Regions from separate parts of the Mesorhizobium sp. WSM4814 genome, predicted to be linked through region 1. Evidence: predicted binding sites of a transcription regulator. Region 1 holds the regulator's gene; each other region holds the start of a gene.
What was found. The regulator PhoB, encoded in region 1, activates phosphate uptake and scavenging genes when phosphate is short. The targets are predictions, from matches to a motif close to TGTCATNNANCTGTCAT.
Positions count from the first base shown of each region.

Region 1 (5,921 bases):
GGTGCTGTTCTGCATCACGCTTACCCTCAACATCGTCGCTTTGCGCGTCGTCCAGAAATACCGAGAGCAATATGACTGATGCGATCTCGTCATTCGGCGCCGTCGGACGGCCGGTCAGCATTCATACCGACGATGCCGCGAAGGCGCGGCTGAAGGGCCGCTACCGCACGGAAACGTGGTTCAAATGGCTCGGCGCCGCAGCTGTCGTGTTGGCCGGCTTGTTCCTTGTGCTGCTCCTGTCGACGATCGTCACGCAGGCGATTCCGGCGCTGCGGCAGAACTATGTGACGCTGCCGATCGATCTTTCAGCGGCCAAGGTCGACCCGGCGAAACTCGATGAAGTGAACTACGACGCCATCGCTCAGGAAGCGCTTACGGCAAAATTTCCGGATGTGACGAGCCGCCAGGACAAGCGCCTGCTGCGCGGGCTGATTTCCACCGGCACAGGCGTGTTCCTGCGCAAGGATATTGCGGCTGATCCGGGGATGCTCGGAGGAACGGTGGACTATGCGGTTCCACTTGACGATTTTGCCGACCTCTATCTCAAGGGTTTGCTTGCCGATGTCGGTTCGGACGAAGCGCTTTCGACAAGCGTCACGCCTTCGGGAACCAGCGGCGACATCGATCTGACCTTCGGCGACGATGCCATGCTGGCGCTGGCGCGCGGCCATGGTGCGACCGAGGGCGAAAACGGCATGTTTACGCTGACGAGCGGCGCGTCGTCGCTGCTGGTCGCGTTCAATGGCGGCACGGTCAAGCTGACCTCGCTGTCGCCTGCGGCCAACGGCACGGTGATCGCAAAAGGCACGGTGATCGAGGCGCTGGACAGCACGGCGCCCGCCGCGAGCGGCCAGGCATTCCTGCGCGTCATCGAGACGCCGGAAGCATCGCGAAAGATTTCGGACAAGGTGATCGTCTGGCTCGACACGCTGAAGAGCGCCGGCCTGATCGAAAGCCGGTTCAACTCGATCTTCTTCTTCACCGGCGCAAGCCGCGAGCCGGAATTGGCCGGTGTCTGGGGCGCGGTCGTCGGATCGTTCCTGACCATGATCGTAACCCTCGCCATCGCCTTCCCGATCGGCGTTTCAGCGGCGATCTATCTTGAGGAATTTGCGCCCAAGAACCGGCTGACGACGATGATCGAAGTGAATATCAACAATCTGGCGGCGGTGCCTTCGATCGTCTTCGGCCTGCTTGGACTTGCCGTATTCCTGAATTTCTTCGGCATGCCGCGCTCAGCCCCGGTGGTCGGCGGCATGGTGCTGGCGCTGATGACCTTGCCGATCATCATTATCGCCTCGCGCGCTTCGCTGCGCGCCGTGCCGCCGTCGATCCGCGAGGCGGCGCTTGGCATCGGAGCGTCCAAGGTCCAGACCGTATTCCATCACGTCCTGCCACTGGCGATGCCGGGCATCATGACCGGCACCATCCTCGGAATGGCGCATGCGCTGGGCGAAACCGCGCCGTTGCTGATGATCGGCATGGTCGCCTTCATCGTCGACATTCCCGGCGGCTTCACCGATCCCGCGACGATCCTGCCGGTGCAGATTTTCATGTGGGCGGATTTCCCGGAAGCGGGGTTCCAGCAGAAGACTTCGGCGGCGATTTTGATTTTGCTGGTGTTTTTGGTCATCATGAATGCCATCGCGGTGATACTGCGCAGGCGCTTCGAGCGGCGCTGGTAAGGAGTAGAGGATATGAACATCATGACGGAAGCCGGCGTCGAGCAGAAACTGAGCAGCGCAACCAACGCCCCTTCGATCAAGATGAAGGGCGAAAAGGTCTCCGTTCACTACGGCGAGAAGCGAGCACTGTTCGACGTCGATCTCGATGTCCGCGAGCATCAGGTGACGGCGTTGATCGGCCCATCGGGCTGCGGCAAGTCGACGTTCCTGCGTTGCCTGAACCGAATGAACGACACGATCGATATCGCGCGGGTGAGCGGCAAGATCACGCTCGACGGCGAGGATGTCTACGACCCGAAAATCGATGTCGTCGAGCTGCGAGCTCGCGTCGGCATGGTGTTCCAGAAGCCGAACCCGTTTCCGAAGTCGATCTACGAAAACGTCGCCTACGGTCCGCGCATCCACGGCCTGGCCAGGAGCAAGGCCGAGTTGGACGGCATCGTCGAATCGAGCCTGAAGAAGGCCGGCCTGTTCAACGAGGTCAAGGATCGCCTGCTCGAGTCGGGTACCGGCCTGTCCGGCGGACAGCAGCAGCGCCTGTGCATTGCGCGCGCCATCGCCGTGTCGCCGGAAGTGATCCTGATGGACGAGCCCTGTTCGGCGCTCGATCCTATCGCCACCGCCCGCGTCGAGGAACTGATCGACGAACTGCGCCAGAACTATACGATCGTCATCGTCACCCATTCGATGCAGCAGGCGGCGCGCGTGTCGCAACGCACGGCGATGTTCCATCTCGGCTATCTGGTCGAGGAGGGCGCGACCGACAAGATGTTCACCAACCCCGACGACAAGCGCACCCAGGACTACATCACCGGCCGGTTCGGCTGAGCGGTCCGGCGAATTTCGAACACGAGGACAGCACCATGGGTGAACACACCGTCGCATCTTTCGACGAGGAACTGGAGCACATCGACCGGCTGATCCGCGACATGGACGAGCTCGCCGCCGCAATGGTAGCGGCCTCGATCCGCGCGCTGCTTGCGTCGGACAATGCGATGGCGCAGCGCGTCGTCTCGGACGACGCCATCATGGATGCGCGGCAGCGCGAACTCGATGACAGCGCCATCACGCTGATCGCCAAGCGGCAGCCGATGGCGCAGGATCTGCGCGCCGTGGTTGGCGCAATCCGCATGGCTGGCGATCTCGAGCGCATCGGCGATCTGGCCAAGAACATAGCCAAACGGGTCAGCGCAGTCGGGCAGAGCGCGACGCCGCGTAATCTGTCGCACGGTATTGACGCGATGGCGGATCTCGTTCTTGTGCAGCTGCGCGGGGTGGTCGAGCACTATGTGTCGCGCGATGCCGGCGCGTTGAAGGAACTGCGCGCCGACGACCAGAAGATCGACGTGAAATACACGGCGGTTTTTCGCGAGCTCCTGACCTACATGATGGAGGATCCGCGCAACATCACCGCCTGCACGCACCTTCTGTTCTGCGCCAAGAATCTCGAGCGTATCGGCGATCACGTCACCAACATCGCCGAAAACGCCTACTTTGTCGTGACCGGGCAGCAATTGCCGGCGGACCGCCCGAAGCTCGACGAAACGACGATGTCGGCGCCGGCGACATGACAGGAGTGACCGGCCGATGATCGCGCCGCGCATCATGGTGGTGGAGGATGAAGAGCCGTTGGGCGTCCTCCTCCGTTACAATCTTGAATCCGAAGGCTATCAGGTCGAGGTGGTGACGCGCGGCGACGAGGCCGAAATCCGGCTGCAGGAAAACGTGCCCGATCTTTTGGTGCTCGACTGGATGGTGCCGGCGGTTTCCGGCATCGAGCTTTGCCGGCGGCTTCGGGTGCGCCCCGAAACCGAGCGGCTGCCGATCATCATGCTGACCGCGCGCGGCGAGGAGAGCGACCGGGTGCGCGGCCTTTCGACCGGAGCCGACGACTATCTGGTCAAGCCGTTCTCGACACCGGAATTCATGGCCAGGGTCAAGGCGCTGCTGCGCCGCGCCAAGCCGGAAGTGCTGTCCAGCGTGCTCAAGGTCGGCGACATCATGCTCGATCGTGAATCGCACCGGGTCTATCGCAAGAAGAGCGAGATCCGGCTCGGGCCGACCGAATTCCGGCTGCTCGAATTCATGATGCGGCACCCGGGCCGGGTCTTCTCGCGCAGCCAGTTGCTCGACAATGTCTGGGGCGAGACGATCTACATCGACGAGCGCACGGTGGACGTCCATGTCGGCCGGTTGCGCAAGGCGGTCAACAATGGTCGCATGCCCGATGTCATCCGCACCATCCGTGGCGCCGGCTATGCGATCAGGGAAGACTAGCTGATACCTGCGCTTCCGGCGTACCCCAAAGTACGCTCCGCTCCGGATCTCGGAACCCACCATTCTCGACTCGGCCTGACCTGAATCTCAACACACCCCAAGTCGCGACCCGGGAATCCTTCAAGCCACGTTCTTTCCGACCGAGCCGGCTCGTGCCTGGATGCTCGGCGCGAAAATCTCCTGGTCGACGAAGCTTAGCGCCCGCATGGCGCAGCCTTCGCGGATCAGCGGCAACTCGTTCGGCTCGGTGTCGAAGGAAATCGAACCCGAATGCTGGCCGCCGGCGGTCTGGGCGATGGCCTCGCGCAGCGCCGGCTCGATCAGGTCGAAGGCGGCAGCGCTGGCGCCGACCATGGCCACGGGCGCCGGATCGATCAGCGCGAACAGGCTGCCGAGCCCGAAGCCGAGCGCCTCGCCGGCCTTGCGGTAGGCTTCGCGCTCCGGTCCGTCCGTCTCGCGCGCCCGGGCCGCCAGTGCCCGCATCTCGGCGTCGCTGACATCGGCGACCGGCTCGGCATTCTCGCTCAACAGCCTTGCGTTGCGCCAGATGGCGTAGTTGCCGGCATAAGCCTCGACGCAACCGCGCCGCCCGCAGCGGCAAAGCGCGCCACCCGGCCGATGGATCATGTGGCCGAATTCGCCGCCTGAGGAGTGGGTGCCGGTGAACAGCTCGCCCTTCAGCACCAGCCCCATGCCGATGCCGTGCGAGAGCAGGATGGCGATGAAGTCATCGCGGTAGCGATCCGGGTGGCGCCAGCGCAGCGCCACGGCCATCATGTTGCAGTCGTTCTCCATGATGGCCGGGATGCCGAACTCGCGTTCCAGAATGTCGGCGAAGGCGATGTTCGTCTGCGGCGTGATCGGCGACCACAACATGGCGCGCGCATGGGAATCGGTGATGCCCTGGATCGCCAGCGCGATGCGGGCGACGCTTTGGACATCGAGGTCGGGATCTTCGAGCCGGCGCCGGACGATGGCGACACATTCGCCGATCAGCGCGTCACGCGACATGGTCAGCGTGTCCAGCCGGCGCTGGTCCTCGGCGACCACTTGTCCGGCATAATCGATGACGGCGACCGACAGGAAATTCAGCGACAACACGACGGCCAACACCGCAGCGGCTTGCGGATTGAGGCTGAGGCCGACCTGCGGCCGGCCGCGTTTCAGCGAAACCGTCTCGCTCGCCTTGCTCTCGGCCAGGATGCCTTCCTGGATCAGGTCGGCAGAGATCGCCGATATGGTCGAATGGCTGAGGCCGGTGGTCGCGGCGATCTCGGTCCGCGACGGCTGGCCTGCCCGGCGCACGGCCGAAATCACCATCGCCCGGTTGCGCCGGCGCAGATCGTCATGACGGATTCCCACCGACATTTTTGTTTCCTCCTCATCGCCGCGGCCGCTCATGAATCGGAAGCCGTCGGTAATGTCCGACAAATACTGGCAGAAGCGGAGGGGGCTGTCATTATTTATTCCGAGCCTCGAAAAAAAGCCCGACAGGACGTCAACATCCATCAGAATTGGTGTTGACAGTGCTTCGGCGTTGGACCAGTATTTTTTCGAGGCTCGAAAAAATAGAGCCTTTGTGCCGGCCTTCGGGCCAGTTGGTCGCGCCCTACGCGGCGCAGGGAGGAATATCATGAAGAGATTCGCAGCCGCCATTCTGGCGGGGGTCGCCATGTCGCTGACGCTCGCGTCGGCCGCGCAGGCCAAGGACAAGGTCATCGGCGTTTCGTGGTCGAACTTCCAGGAAGAGCGTTGGAAGACCGACGAAGCCGCCATGAAGGCGGCGATCGAGGCCGCCGGCGACAAATATATTTCCGCTGACGCACAGTCCAATCCCGGCAAGCAGCTGACCGACGTCGAGAGCCTGATCTCGCAGGGCGCCAACGCGCTGATCATCCTTGCGCAGGATGCCTCGGCCATCGGTCCGGCGGTGCAGAAGGCGCTGGACGAAGGCATTCC
Region 1 covers NZ_JBVVQT010000016.1:6,136-12,056, reverse strand. Annotated here, with positions in the region: gene pstC (phosphate ABC transporter permease subunit PstC) at 1-79, shown strand, start outside; gene pstA (phosphate ABC transporter permease PstA) at 72-1,685, shown strand; gene pstB (phosphate ABC transporter ATP-binding protein PstB) at 1,698-2,513, shown strand; gene phoU (phosphate signaling complex protein PhoU) at 2,549-3,256, shown strand; gene phoB (phosphate regulon transcriptional regulator PhoB) at 3,273-3,962, shown strand; gene AC0L2V_RS21865 (ROK family protein) at 4,083-5,330, opposite strand; gene xylF (D-xylose ABC transporter substrate-binding protein) at 5,596-5,921, shown strand, end outside.

Region 2 (5,921 bases), on a different contig from region 1:
TGCGTGGCCGAAAGACCAGCCCGTCAAAGGCCAGAAGGCGATTGCCATTGCGCTCGTGTGGTGTTGATATTTTCGTGTCCAAGGTCATGAGACCTTATTCACCCGCGACCGCCGTGCAGACCGTCGGTCTGTGCGGGAGAGCCCGGAGCTATAGACAATTTGTCCATGGACCATGGTGGCCACCACACGCGGATGCTCTGGATCGCCAGCATCGACCAGGATCAGATCCGCCCGGCGGCCGGCAACAAGCGAGCCGCGATCGTCGAGGTCGGCCACCCGGGCCGGGTTTGCCGAAACCAGATTCCAGATCGAGGGGAAGTCGCCGGCGTCTGGCGAAGACAGTCTGAAGGCCGCATGCAGAGGCGAAGGGTAGTGGTAATCGCTGGTCAGCACCGTGCAAAGTCCGGCTCTGACGGCCTCGGTGGCATTTAGCGCTCCATTATGGCTGCCGCCGCGCACGACGTTGGGCGCGCCGAGGATCACATCCTCGCCCATTTGCCGCGCGGCCTTGGCCGTTTCGAGCGTTAGCGGAAATTCCGAGGCCTTTGCGCCGAGGGCGCGAAAATACATGCGTTCCTCGGGAGACGCTTCGTCATGGGCAAGAAGCACATTGCCATTGGCCCGCGCAGTTGCGGCCAGCTTCCCGATCGCGATCTCAACCTCGGCGCGGCGGGACCAAATCTGGCCGAGCAACGTCATGTATTGCTCGCGGCTCAAGCCAGACCGCTCCGCCATCTGACCGATCTTGCGGGCAATCGTGCCGTTCAGCACCGACCCCGTCGTATGATCGTTGACGGCGATGATCGGCCGTGGCGAAAGCGAGAGCCATCGTACGACCTGCGCCATCTGATCAAGCGCGAAGGTCTCCCAGCGCAGATGCAGACGCGTATCGCAGCCAAGGCTATCGCGGAGATCGCAGACCGCGCCGATCAGCTGTTTGGCAGCGTCGAGCGAGCGAAGTCCAGGCTCCCACGACACCGTGACGCCGTGAAAGGCCGTGGTTACGCCATTGGCGACAAGCTGGCGGTCCGTATCTTTCAGCGCCAGCGCGGTGTCGAAGCGGACACCGGGCCGCGGCATGATCTGGCGCTCGAAGCCGTCGCCGTGAATATCGACGATGCCCGGAAGCACGAGCAGACCATCGGCATCGATTGTGGAGGCATGGGCCGCCCGCAGCTCTGACAGGGCGCCGCCGGTGACGCTCAGGTCCGCGGTTTCAAATCCCCGTTCGGTAAGGATGCGACCACCCTGGATGTGCCAGTTCACTGTATCCCTCAAAAAGCAAAGTCTGCCGGTGGCGCCGGCGAAATGTCACGAGCACGTCATCTGCTGCGTATACGGATTAGCGGGTAACAGTTTCCTGTCTATACAGCAAAGGAAAAAACGATGATCCGCAGCATCGCAACCGCACTCGCCCTGACGCTTGCCTCCGCTCTTCCAGTGTTTGCGGAGCCGGTGAAATTCGCGGTAACCGACATGGAGGGACTGGAGGCTCTTCAGCAGGAATTCGGTGCTTTCCAGACCGCTCTTGAAGAGGCGACCGGCCTGGATGTCGAGCTGTTTCCGGTCAGTTCGCGGACCACCGCCGTCGAGGCGATGAATTCCGGGCAGGTCGATCTTGTCCTGACCGGTCCTGCAGAATACGTCGTCATGAAGGAATTAAGCCAGCCGAAGATTGTTGTCGCCTGGCAGCGCCCGGACTATTTCGCTCAGATCGCCGTGCTGGCGAATGGACCGATCCGCTCGGTCGAAGACTTGAAGGGCAAGAAGGTCGCATTCGGCTCGGTCGGCTCGACGTCCCAGCACCTCGGCCCCGCCCAGGCGCTGGCCGATTTCAACCTGAAATATGCCACCGATTACGAACCAGTAATCATATCGCGCAACATCGCGGCTGAGGCTCTCATCCGCGGCGACATCGCCGCTATCGGCTTGAATTTCGGCTATCTGAACTCGGTCCGGGAAGCATTCCCTGGCGTTGCCTTCTCGGTCATCGCACGGGGCCGCGATCTGCCGAACGACATTCTTGTCGCCCGCAAGGACATTTCAGATGACGTGTTCGTCAAGATCCGCGATGCCTTTGCGAAGAATGGCAATGAGCTGATGAAAGCGATCTTGACCGGCGAGGACAACCAGAAATTCAAGGGCGGTTTCTTCCTGACTGATGTCAGGGACTCGGACTACGACTATGTCCGCTCGATGTACCGCACGATCGGAATCGAGACCCTCACCGACTTCGTAAACTGAGGCTTGCTCCTTTTTCATCGACTTGCTCCTTTCAGCGACAAGGCCGGCGGCTAACCGCCGGTCTGTTTCGCAGTTCGGTCTGGGCCAAGAGGTCACTATGACAGCCATCATTCGGGCGCACGATCTTGCGAAGAGCTATGCGAACGGAAAGGTCATTTTCTCCAGTATCGGCCTCACCATAGCATCGCGCGAACGGGTTGCCCTGATTGGCTCGAACGGTGCTGGAAAATCCACCCTGCTCAAATGCCTCATTGGTCTTCTACCGTCGAGCGGTGGCGAGGTCGTCACCCTCGGCGAGAGCTTCCGCTCGGCGCCGTCCGTCGCCCAGCTGCGGCGCATTCGCAGGCAGATCGGATTTGTCTTCCAGCACCACGGACTGGTCAGCCGCCAATCGGTTCTTACAAACGTTTTGCAGGGCAAGCTCGGGCTGCCCGGCGGCTGGCGCGGCTGGCACCATTCCATCGCAAAGCAACACTGGCGCGAGGAAGCAATGCAGGCCCTCGCCGAAGTGCGGCTTCTCGGCAAGGCGGGCGCCCGCGCCGACGCGCTTTCTGGAGGGCAGGCGCAGCGGGTGGCGATTGCCCGTGCGTTGATCCGGCGTCCGAAGCTTTTGATAGCAGACGAACCGGCGGCAAGTCTCGACCCGGCGGCTGGACATGATGTGATGCGCGTCTTCTCCGAGCTGACCCAGGAACAGGCGATCACTTTGGTCTACACCACGCACGACATGGAACATGCTCTCGACTACTCCGACCGCTTGATAGCGCTCAAGGCGGGCAAGGTCTTCTTCGACCGACCGACGGCGCAGGTGACCCGCGCTGATCTGAAAGACGTCTTCGATGCATGACCGCCTTTCGCCGAGCCGGATTCCATCGATCTCGCCCTTCACTTTCAGCTTTGCCGTCGCTTTGGCCGCTCTCGTGATCGTTTCCGCCGGGCAGGTCGCACCTTCGCCGGAACAACTGGCAGGCGGGGTGCCCCGAATGGTCCATCTCGTCGGCCGCATGATACCCCCAAATGTCGAGCCAGGGTTCCTCCTGAGGGTTTTCTGGCGCATGGTCGAAACGTTTCAGATAGCGCTCGTGGGGACAGCAATAGGTGTCGTCCTCAGCTTGCCGTTTGCCTGGCTCTCGGCCAAGGACATAACCCCGATCGGCCCGTTCCGGCATATCTCCAGGATGCTGGTCTCGTTGTTCAGGACTGTTCCAGATTTGGTCTGGGCACTACTTTTCGTGTCAGCCGTTGGTCTCGGGGCGGTTGCCGGCACCATGACCATCGTCGTCGATACGATCGGCTTTTGCGGGCGCTTCTTCGCCGAGGCGATGGAGGATGCCGACGAAAGACCTCAGGAAGCGCTGTTTGCAATCGGCGCCGGACGATTCTCTGTTCTGTGCGGGGCAGTACTGCCTGACGCCATGCCGTCCCTGATAAACACCACGCTCTTCGCGCTTGAAAAGGCAGTGCGCTCATCAGTTGTTCTCGGCCTCGTTGGAGCCGGTGGCATCGGCCAGGAGCTGAAGGTCGCGTTCGATCTTTTCCAATACAGGAATGCCTCGACCATCATTCTCGTGATCTTCGCCATCGTGGTGTTGATGGAGTTCGTGACGGATCGCCTACGCTCGAAGGTCCAGTAATGCAGGCTAGGCATGTGCGCCGCAAATCGACAGAACGCAGCGATGGCCGAAGACGGCGGGCGATCACCTACGGCACGAAGATAAGGAACAGATAGGCGACAAACACGACGAGATGAACGAGCCCCGTCAGCATCGTTGTTCGGCCCGTCCCAAAGCTCACGATGCTGATGGCAAGCGCGAGGAGGAGAAGCACGGTATCCCCCGGACCCAGACCAAGAGTCAGGCTTCGTCCGGTGAGCAGGCTCGCCGCACCGATCGCCGGGATTGTCAGGCCGATTGTGGCGCAGGCCGAGCCGAGGGCGACATTCAGCCCTCGCTGAAGCTCGTTATTGAGCGCTGCCCGAACCGCGGATACCGCCTCCGGCATAAGCACAAGCGCAGCGACGAAGAAGCCCACGATGGCGTCCGCCTGGGTAACTTGAAGAAACTTGAGCCCATTCTCGATGCTGCCGGCCACCTGCTCGGTCAGAAGAACGATCCCTGCCAGTCCGACAAATAAGAGGAGCACATTGGTGGTCACTTTCCCACCCTCAGATACATGCTTGTCATGTTCCGCGCTGGAGGTCAGGTCTTCGATAAAATCGCCCCGATGGCGCACCATCTGGGCAAAGACGAAGGCACCATAGAGGAGGATTGAAAGAACGCTCACGAAAGCGAGCTGCGAGGCGGAGAACGTACCGGGGCTTGTTGCAAGCGTGTAGTTTGGAAGGATCAGCGTAAGAACTGTCAGCGCCATAATGACGGCAAGCGAGGCGTTGGTGCCCTGTCGTTTGATGTCCTGATATCGATGCTTCAGCCCACCCAGGGTGAGGCAGACCCCGACGACGCCAGCGCAAACGATCATGACCGTCGAAAACACGGATTCGCGTGCCAGCGTCGGGTTGTTCTCGCCGTGCAGCATCATCGAAACGATGACCGATGCTTCGATGGCCGTCACCGAAAATGTCAACAGCAGCGTGCCATATGGTTCACCGAGCCGCAGTGCGACGGCTTCTGCATGATGCAAAACCACAAACACTGTCGCGAAGATGAAGATAGCGACGACGATCAACGCAAGGATCTTGATCGAGAGCGGCGAATGCTCGATCGACGCGGCGCCGAAATGAATGAGTGCGGCCAGGCCCAAGGAGCCGATTGGGAACAGATATTGGCCGATCGGTCGCCGATGAGCAGCCAAGACGGAATTCCCTTCATCGCCATCGACGGTCGCAGATCGGGTGTTGGAGAAATTGACCGAAGCCCACTGTATCAACCTTACTTGCGGCTGCCGGCCCGTTCAATGGCCGCGTGGCTGATCGACCTGGCTTAACCAGCTTGCCGAGCGATGCCGCATATGCGGATCACAATTAAGCCTTGAGTTTTTGCGCTTGGGGCAATAGCTAGGTGCTACCAGGCCGGGCCCCTCTGGCAGTCCTTCAGGACTGCGATGTCGGACTGGAATTCCAATCCGGGTGGCCTGGCTTTGAGTTTTCTTCAGCTGTAGCGGCATTTCTCTTGTCATACGCGGTGTCCGCGTTGCTCTACGGTTATACTCGCAAGCCGCGTCACCCCTAGCTGAACGCAAGGGTGCCGTATGACAGATTTTTTCAGTCCCGAAGCAATGACCGCTCTCATGCAGGTCATCATGATCGACCTGGTGCTGGCCGGCGACAATGCCATCGTTATCGGCCTTGCCGCGGCCGGACTACCCAAAGAGCAGCGCAGAAACGCAATCGTCGTTGGCATAATCGCAGCGGCCGTTCTGCGCATCGGCTTTGCGGCCGCGACAACCCAGCTCCTGCAGATCGTCGGGCTGCTGTTCGCCGGCGGTCTTTTGCTGTTGTGGGTCTGCTGGAAGATGTGGCGCGAACTCCGGCAAAACCATGCGCAGGAAGCACAGGCGATCGAAGCGCTTTCGGAAAGCGACGTCGACTACGATGGCGTCGTAGCTGGCAAGGCTCCGCGCAAGACCTTGGCCCAGGCAACCTGGCAGATCATCATCGCCGACGTCTCCATGTCACTCGACAATGTTCTGGCGGTAGCCGGTGCTGCGCGCGAACATCC
Region 2 covers NZ_JBVVQT010000003.1:300,382-306,302, forward strand. Annotated here, with positions in the region: gene phnF (phosphonate metabolism transcriptional regulator PhnF) at 1-88, opposite strand, end outside; gene AC0L2V_RS07765 (alpha-D-ribose 1-methylphosphonate 5-triphosphate diphosphatase) at 85-1,266, opposite strand; gene AC0L2V_RS07770 (PhnD/SsuA/transferrin family substrate-binding protein) at 1,387-2,244, shown strand; gene AC0L2V_RS07775 (phosphonate ABC transporter ATP-binding protein) at 2,342-3,091, shown strand; gene phnE (phosphonate ABC transporter, permease protein PhnE) at 3,084-3,878, shown strand; gene AC0L2V_RS07785 (calcium:cation antiporter) at 3,946-5,055, opposite strand; gene AC0L2V_RS07790 (TerC family protein) at 5,452-5,921, shown strand, end outside.
Region 2: AC0L2V_RS07765 (alpha-D-ribose 1-methylphosphonate 5-triphosphate diphosphatase) is a predicted target of PhoB. The motif match lies at 1,310-1,326, and genes of this name have one in related genera.

Region 3 (5,921 bases), on a different contig from region 1:
CAAGCATGATAGGCGACGGGCGAATAGCGGTGGGGAGGCAAAAAGCATGGGTCGGGGAGGAGCATGTTGTCATGTCGAACCGTGAAATTGGAACGTCCCACACATTGGGGCTGCGCATCGCTGATCTCAAAGCCAGGATGCGGAGCGCCCGGATTACCGAGCACGAGATCAAGATTTTTCAGAAGGTAGCCGCTGTCATGGGAGCAGGTGAAGGCTCCCTGCGGATCGATGCCGACGACCTGATTGCCGCATCTTTCGTTGTCGAGGACGAGCCCAGGGCAAACTGACGATCGTGGCGTCCCCGGCGATCAGCGTCGGGGCGCGTGCGAGGCTCGAAATGTTGGCGCTCTACGGCGCCCCCCTCTGTCCTGCCAACTTTGCCATGATGTCCGGAGGCGACCTGTCGCAACGGAGGGCCGCAGCTCACACGTCCGGATACTCCTATCGAGAAATCCAGATATCCACCCCGGCGGCTTTCTGTTAGCAAATATTCACCTCAGGTGGCGGGAAAGACCTGACTTGCCGGAACGATCACGCAAAACCATGGCGCCACGGCCGAACGCCGGCCGGCCCAACCCAGGCGTCAGTTCCCCCAGCGTCAGCCTTTGTCGTGCCCTGTCAAAACTTGGGCTGTGCTCGCGCAAGCAGGCGGAAATTCTGGTCGCCGAAGGGCGCGTCCGGGTCGCCGGCAAAATCGTGCGCAACGGCTCGCTGCGCGTCGATCCCGGCCGCGATCGGATCGAGGTCGACGGCAGCCGCGTCGTCGCCGAGCGCAAGGTCTATCTGATGATCAACAAGCCGCGCGGCCTGGTCACCACCCGCGACGACCCGCAGGACCGCGGCACCGTCTACGACTGCCTGGCAGAACTCGACCTGCCCTTCGTGTCGCCGGTCGGCCGCCTCGACAAGGCCAGCGAAGGTCTGCTCTTGATGACCAACGACACCCGCTTCGCCCAGCGCCTGCTCGACCCCGCTTCGCACGTCGCCAAGATCTATCATGTGCAGATCGGCGCCCTGCCCGACGCGGCCCTGCTGGCGCGGTTGCGCGCCGGTGCCACGGTCGATGGCGAAGATTTGACGGCGCGGTCGATCGACATCCTGCGCAGCGGCGCCAGCACCGCCTGGCTGGAAGTCACCCTCGACGAGGGCCGCAACCGCCACATCCGCCGGCTGCTCGGCGCGCACGATGTCGAGGTGCTTCGCCTGGTGCGGGTGGCGATCGGCCGCTTGCGGCTCGGCGACCTCGCCAAGGGCAAGGCCCGCCACCTCACGGCCGAAGAACTGGCGCTGTTTGCGGCCTGAGCGAAGGCGCCGAAGCGCGCTCCCTTCTCCCCTTGTGGGAGAAGGTGGATTGGCGCGTAGCGCCAAGACGGTTGAGGGGTGCTGGAAGGATCGCCGTCGGCGCCAAGCTGGAACACCCCCCATCCGACCTCGCTTCGCGAGGCCACCTTCTCCCACAAGGAGAAGGGAAAGGGACGCGCGCCCCGCTACTCGGCCGGGACCGGGCTGAGGCCGGGATCGCCCAGCGCGTGCGGCCTGGATTCCTTGCGTGCCGACGCCCGGGCGAGCACGCTCTGCCGGTTGACCGATTTGCGCTCGGCATCGATGCGCTGGATCAGGATTTCCGCGCGCTCGATCGACCCGAGCAGCGCCAGGATCGTGCCGCGTTCGGCGGCGCCGGCATTGGGTCCGAGCGCCAGCGTGCGGGCACGCAGTTCCTCGACCTCCGGCAGATTGACATGGCCGGCCGGCACCTTCGGGTCGGAGATGCCGTAAGTCGGCAAAATCTGCCGCAGCGAGGCATCGAGCTTGCTCAGCGCAACGTCGACGATGGCCTGCGCCGGACTGCTGAATTTTTCGCGCCGCACGCGGCGCGCCACCTGATGCATCGATTCCGTCAGGGCGGCGGTGAAGTCGGCTTCCTCGATGAGGCTGGCGATCAGGTCGAGCTGGTCGTAGGGCAAATCCTCCTTCATCAGTTCGGCGGTGTAGGCGCGGATGTCGCGGCTGAGGATATCGGTTGCGAGATAGTGCTCGCCGGGATCCGACGGCGCCTTCTTCGACGAACGGGCGATGTCGAGGAACATGGCGCCGGCTTGCAGATGACGGGCCGTCTCCTGCTGGACGGCGGGAACGGCCTTGGCAAAATCGCCGGCCAGCTTGCGGTCGAGGAATCGCGGCGTCGAGAAATCTTCCGTGTCCTCGGCATCCGTGTGACCGACACGCGACAGAACCCGCTCGAACACCCCGATGAACGGAAACAGCAACAGCGTGTTGAAGACGTTGAAGAAGGTCGAGTAAAGACCGACCGCGACCGGCACCAGGGGAAAGGTCTCCTTGCCGTCGACGATCACCGGAATGGCGGGATCGCCGCCGAAGAACTGCATCGCCCATTCCAGGACCTGCATGGAGACGAAGAACAGCGGGATGGTGATGCACACGCCGATGATGTTGAACGAGATATGCGCGTAAGCGGTGCGCTTGGCGTTTTTCGAGAGATTGAGCGAAGCCATCCACGAGGTGATCGTGGTGCCGAGATCGGCGCCGAGCGAGAAGGCGACGGCTGTCGTCCAGTCGAGAATGCCGGCGGCGCCAAGGCCCATGACGATGCCGATCGTCGCCGAGGACGAATGGATCATGGCGGTCACGCCGGCGGCGATGAACACGCATTTGAGCAGGTTGAGGTAGGAGTCGGCCGTCAGCGTTTGCAGCAGGGCCATGACTTCGGGCAGGTTGCGCAACGGGCGCAGGCCGCCGGTCATCAGGTTGAGGCCATAAAAGATCAGCGCGAAGCCCATGCCGGCAAGCGCTATGTTCTTGACCTTCTCGCTTTTGGCAAAGCAGTAAATCAGCGAGAACACGCCGGCCAGGATCAGCCCGAGCGGACCGAGCGGCAGGGCGATGAGCCCGTTGCCGAGCGTGGTGCCGATATTGGCGCCCATGATCACGCTGATCGCCGGTCGAAGGGCAATGACGCCGGCATTGACCAGCCCGACGACCATGACGCTCATCGCCGTCGACGACTGGATGACGCCGGTGATCAGCGTTCCTGCCAGCACGCCCTTGATCGGCGTTCCGGCGGCCTTGGCGAGAAAGGCGCGCATCCGGTTGACCGACAGCGCCTGGATGCCGTTGGCCATGAAGTCGAGGCCGAGCATGAAGATGCCCAACCCGCCGATCACCGGCACGAGGATGTCCTTGAAGATATCGATGTCCATGTCACGCAGTCCCCAACAAGCCGCCATCACGGCGCGATATGAATTTCAGTTCAGGTGCTGCGCGAAGCAGCAGCCTGGTTCTTCCGCTCAGTTTGCGACGTGCCCCTGCCCTGCCCAGTATTGCTCGATCCGGGCGACGAGCGCCTTCGGCAGCGGCACGTAGCCGAGCGCGGCGGCGTCATCCGCGCCGTGCGCGAAGGCGAGCCGGAAAAGGTCGTGCACGCGGCGATAGCGATGTTCCGAACGGCCCGAGACCTGAACGACCGCGAACACCGCCGTGCTGATCGGATAGGCGGCATCGCCGTTACGATCGGTCAGCGAAGCGAAGAAGTCGGGCGTTTGCGCCCAGTCGATGGATGTCGCGGCAGCCTGCACGCCCTCCGGCTCCGGCTTGACGAACTTGCCGGATCTGTTCTGGATCAGCGCGTAGGCAAGGCTGGCGCGCTGGGCCTGGCGGGATTCGGCATAGGCGATCGCGCCCTTCGTGTCGTGCACGGCTTGGATGAGGTTCTGTGTGCCTTCCGCGTCAGTGCCGAGCGGCCACGAGATCAGTGTATTTGCGCCGTATTTGGCCTTCCACTCCCCGCTGACCGCCGACAGGTACTCGGTGAAGACAAAGGTCGAGCCGGAGCCATCCTTGCGGTGAACAACGCTGATCCTGAGATCGGGCAGCGTCAGATCCGGATTCACCGCCTTGATCGCGGGATCGGACCATGACTGGATCTTGCCCAGATAGATGTCGGCCAGCACCGGCCCCGTCAGGCGAAGGCTTCCCGGGCCGATGCCGTCGAGATTGACGACGACGGCGATGGCGCCCATCACGATCGGAAACTGCTGGCGGCCGGACTTCTTGAGTTCGGCGGCATTGATCGGCGCATCCGTCGCGGCAAAGTCGATGTCCGGCTGATCGAGACGCAGGACGCCGGCGAGCGAGCCGACGATTTCATAGTCGACCTTCCAGTCGGGCGAGACATAGTCCCCGCCGTCGGCGCGGGCGCTCTCGTAGGCCGTTGCCCATTTGCCGATGATCGGGGCGGCCAGTGTCGATCCGGCGCCGCGGATAGGCTCGGCCTGCGCAGCGGCCCCGATCATCAGGCCAACAGCAAGCGTGATGGCGCCGCTGATCTTCGCCGATTTGCGCCGTAGTGACGCAAAGCTTGCTGGAAACATCATGGCGATCCCCGACGCGCGAACAAATAGCTAGTTTTCAGCCTTGGCAGATATCAACAGTCATCCGCCCGGCGAACGAACGCCGGCAGAGAAACAACACCGCTCACCGTATGAACCTTGGTTAACGATTGGATGACAAAGATCTTTGTGGGCGAGATTTTTATTTTTCCGCGATTGCCGCGGTTGCCTGAAGAATTGTTCGGCAGCCAATCGCTTCAGCTTTGCGCTGCCCCTCACCTGCCTGCCGGCATCCTCTCCCCGTATAGTGACGGGGAGAGGGGCGCTCTCATCGATGTTTCGCCAATTTTAGATGTTATAGAATGCACGCCAAGGTTGCGACTCCCGCCTTCTCCCCGTCACTAAACGGGGAGAAGTGCCCGGCAGGGCGATGAGGGGCGGCGCCGACTCCGACAACTGATCCCCTTGGCACGAAGTTGCTGGTCGCCTCACGCAGGGACAGCCCCTATTTCGCGTCGTGGAAGATAATGCCGACGGTATGGCGCTGGCCGGAGCGAAGCCGGCTGACGCCGTGCCTGAGATTGACGCGGTAGCTGCCTTTGCTGCCCTGCACCGGACGATTGTGGACCGCGAAGGCGACTGCATCGCCCTGGCGCAGCGGCACCACCTCGGCGCGGCTCTGCATGCGCGGGCGCTGTTCGGCCAGCACGAACTCGCCGCCGGTGAAATCCTTATCCGGTTCCGACAGCAGGATTGCCACCTGCAGCGGGAAGGCAAGATCGCCGTAGAGATCCTGATGCAGGCAGTTGAAGTCGCCAGGGCCATACTGGAGCAGGAGCGGCGTCGGCCGCGTCTGGCCCTGCTCGTGGCAATGCTTGAGGAACGCGGCCTGTTCGTCCGGGTAGCGCTGGGCGATGCCCATGCGCTCGTTCCAGTCGTTGGCGACGGCGGCAAGGCGCGGATAGAGTGCGGTGCGCAAGCCGCCGATCAGCTCTGGCAAGGGATAGCGGAAGTAGCGGTACTCGCCCTTGCCGAAGCCGTGCCGCGCCATGTGGACATGGCTGCGGAAATGGCTTTCGTCGGGATAGAGCCCGGCGATCTCCCGGCATTCTTGCTGTGTCAGCAGCTTTTCCATCACCGCGCAGCCATAGCCGCTCATCTCCTCGGCCAGTGCCTGCCAGTCATATCCGGCGACGCGCGCTTCCGCCGATCGGACCGCTGCTTCTGGAACCGTGTGTATGGTCATGGCTCTGCCTCCTCTGGCTTCATCGGCTTCTGCAATCAGATGGGTGAATCGGCGCGTGCAAACCACCCGTTTCCTGCCAAGGGGTGTTGCACAGAGCGAAGCGTCACCCGCGCCCCCGCCTAGGCCTGTTTGACGAGCGATTTCAATGCCTCCAGCGAGGCACCGGTTCGGGTTCCTCAGGCGCCGGCTTTGGCAGTTTTGCCGCCGGACGTGGCGAGGTAGAGGACGGCGCCGAGCATGATCGTCGCGCCGAGCACGCCTGCCGACGACGTCCGCTCGCCCATGAAAAGCGCGGCACCCAACGCGCCGAACCCACTTTCGGCGCTAAG
Region 3 covers NZ_JBVVQT010000019.1:80,749-86,669, forward strand. Annotated here, with positions in the region: gene AC0L2V_RS24320 (hypothetical protein) at 72-287, shown strand; gene AC0L2V_RS24325 (pseudouridine synthase) at 544-1,302, shown strand; gene AC0L2V_RS24330 (Na/Pi cotransporter family protein) at 1,488-3,218, opposite strand; gene pstS (phosphate ABC transporter substrate-binding protein PstS) at 3,306-4,391, opposite strand; gene AC0L2V_RS24340 (2OG-Fe(II) oxygenase) at 4,852-5,592, opposite strand; gene AC0L2V_RS24345 (DMT family transporter) at 5,769-5,921, opposite strand, start outside.
Region 3: pstS (phosphate ABC transporter substrate-binding protein PstS) is a predicted target of PhoB. The motif match lies at 4,510-4,526, and genes of this name have one in related genera.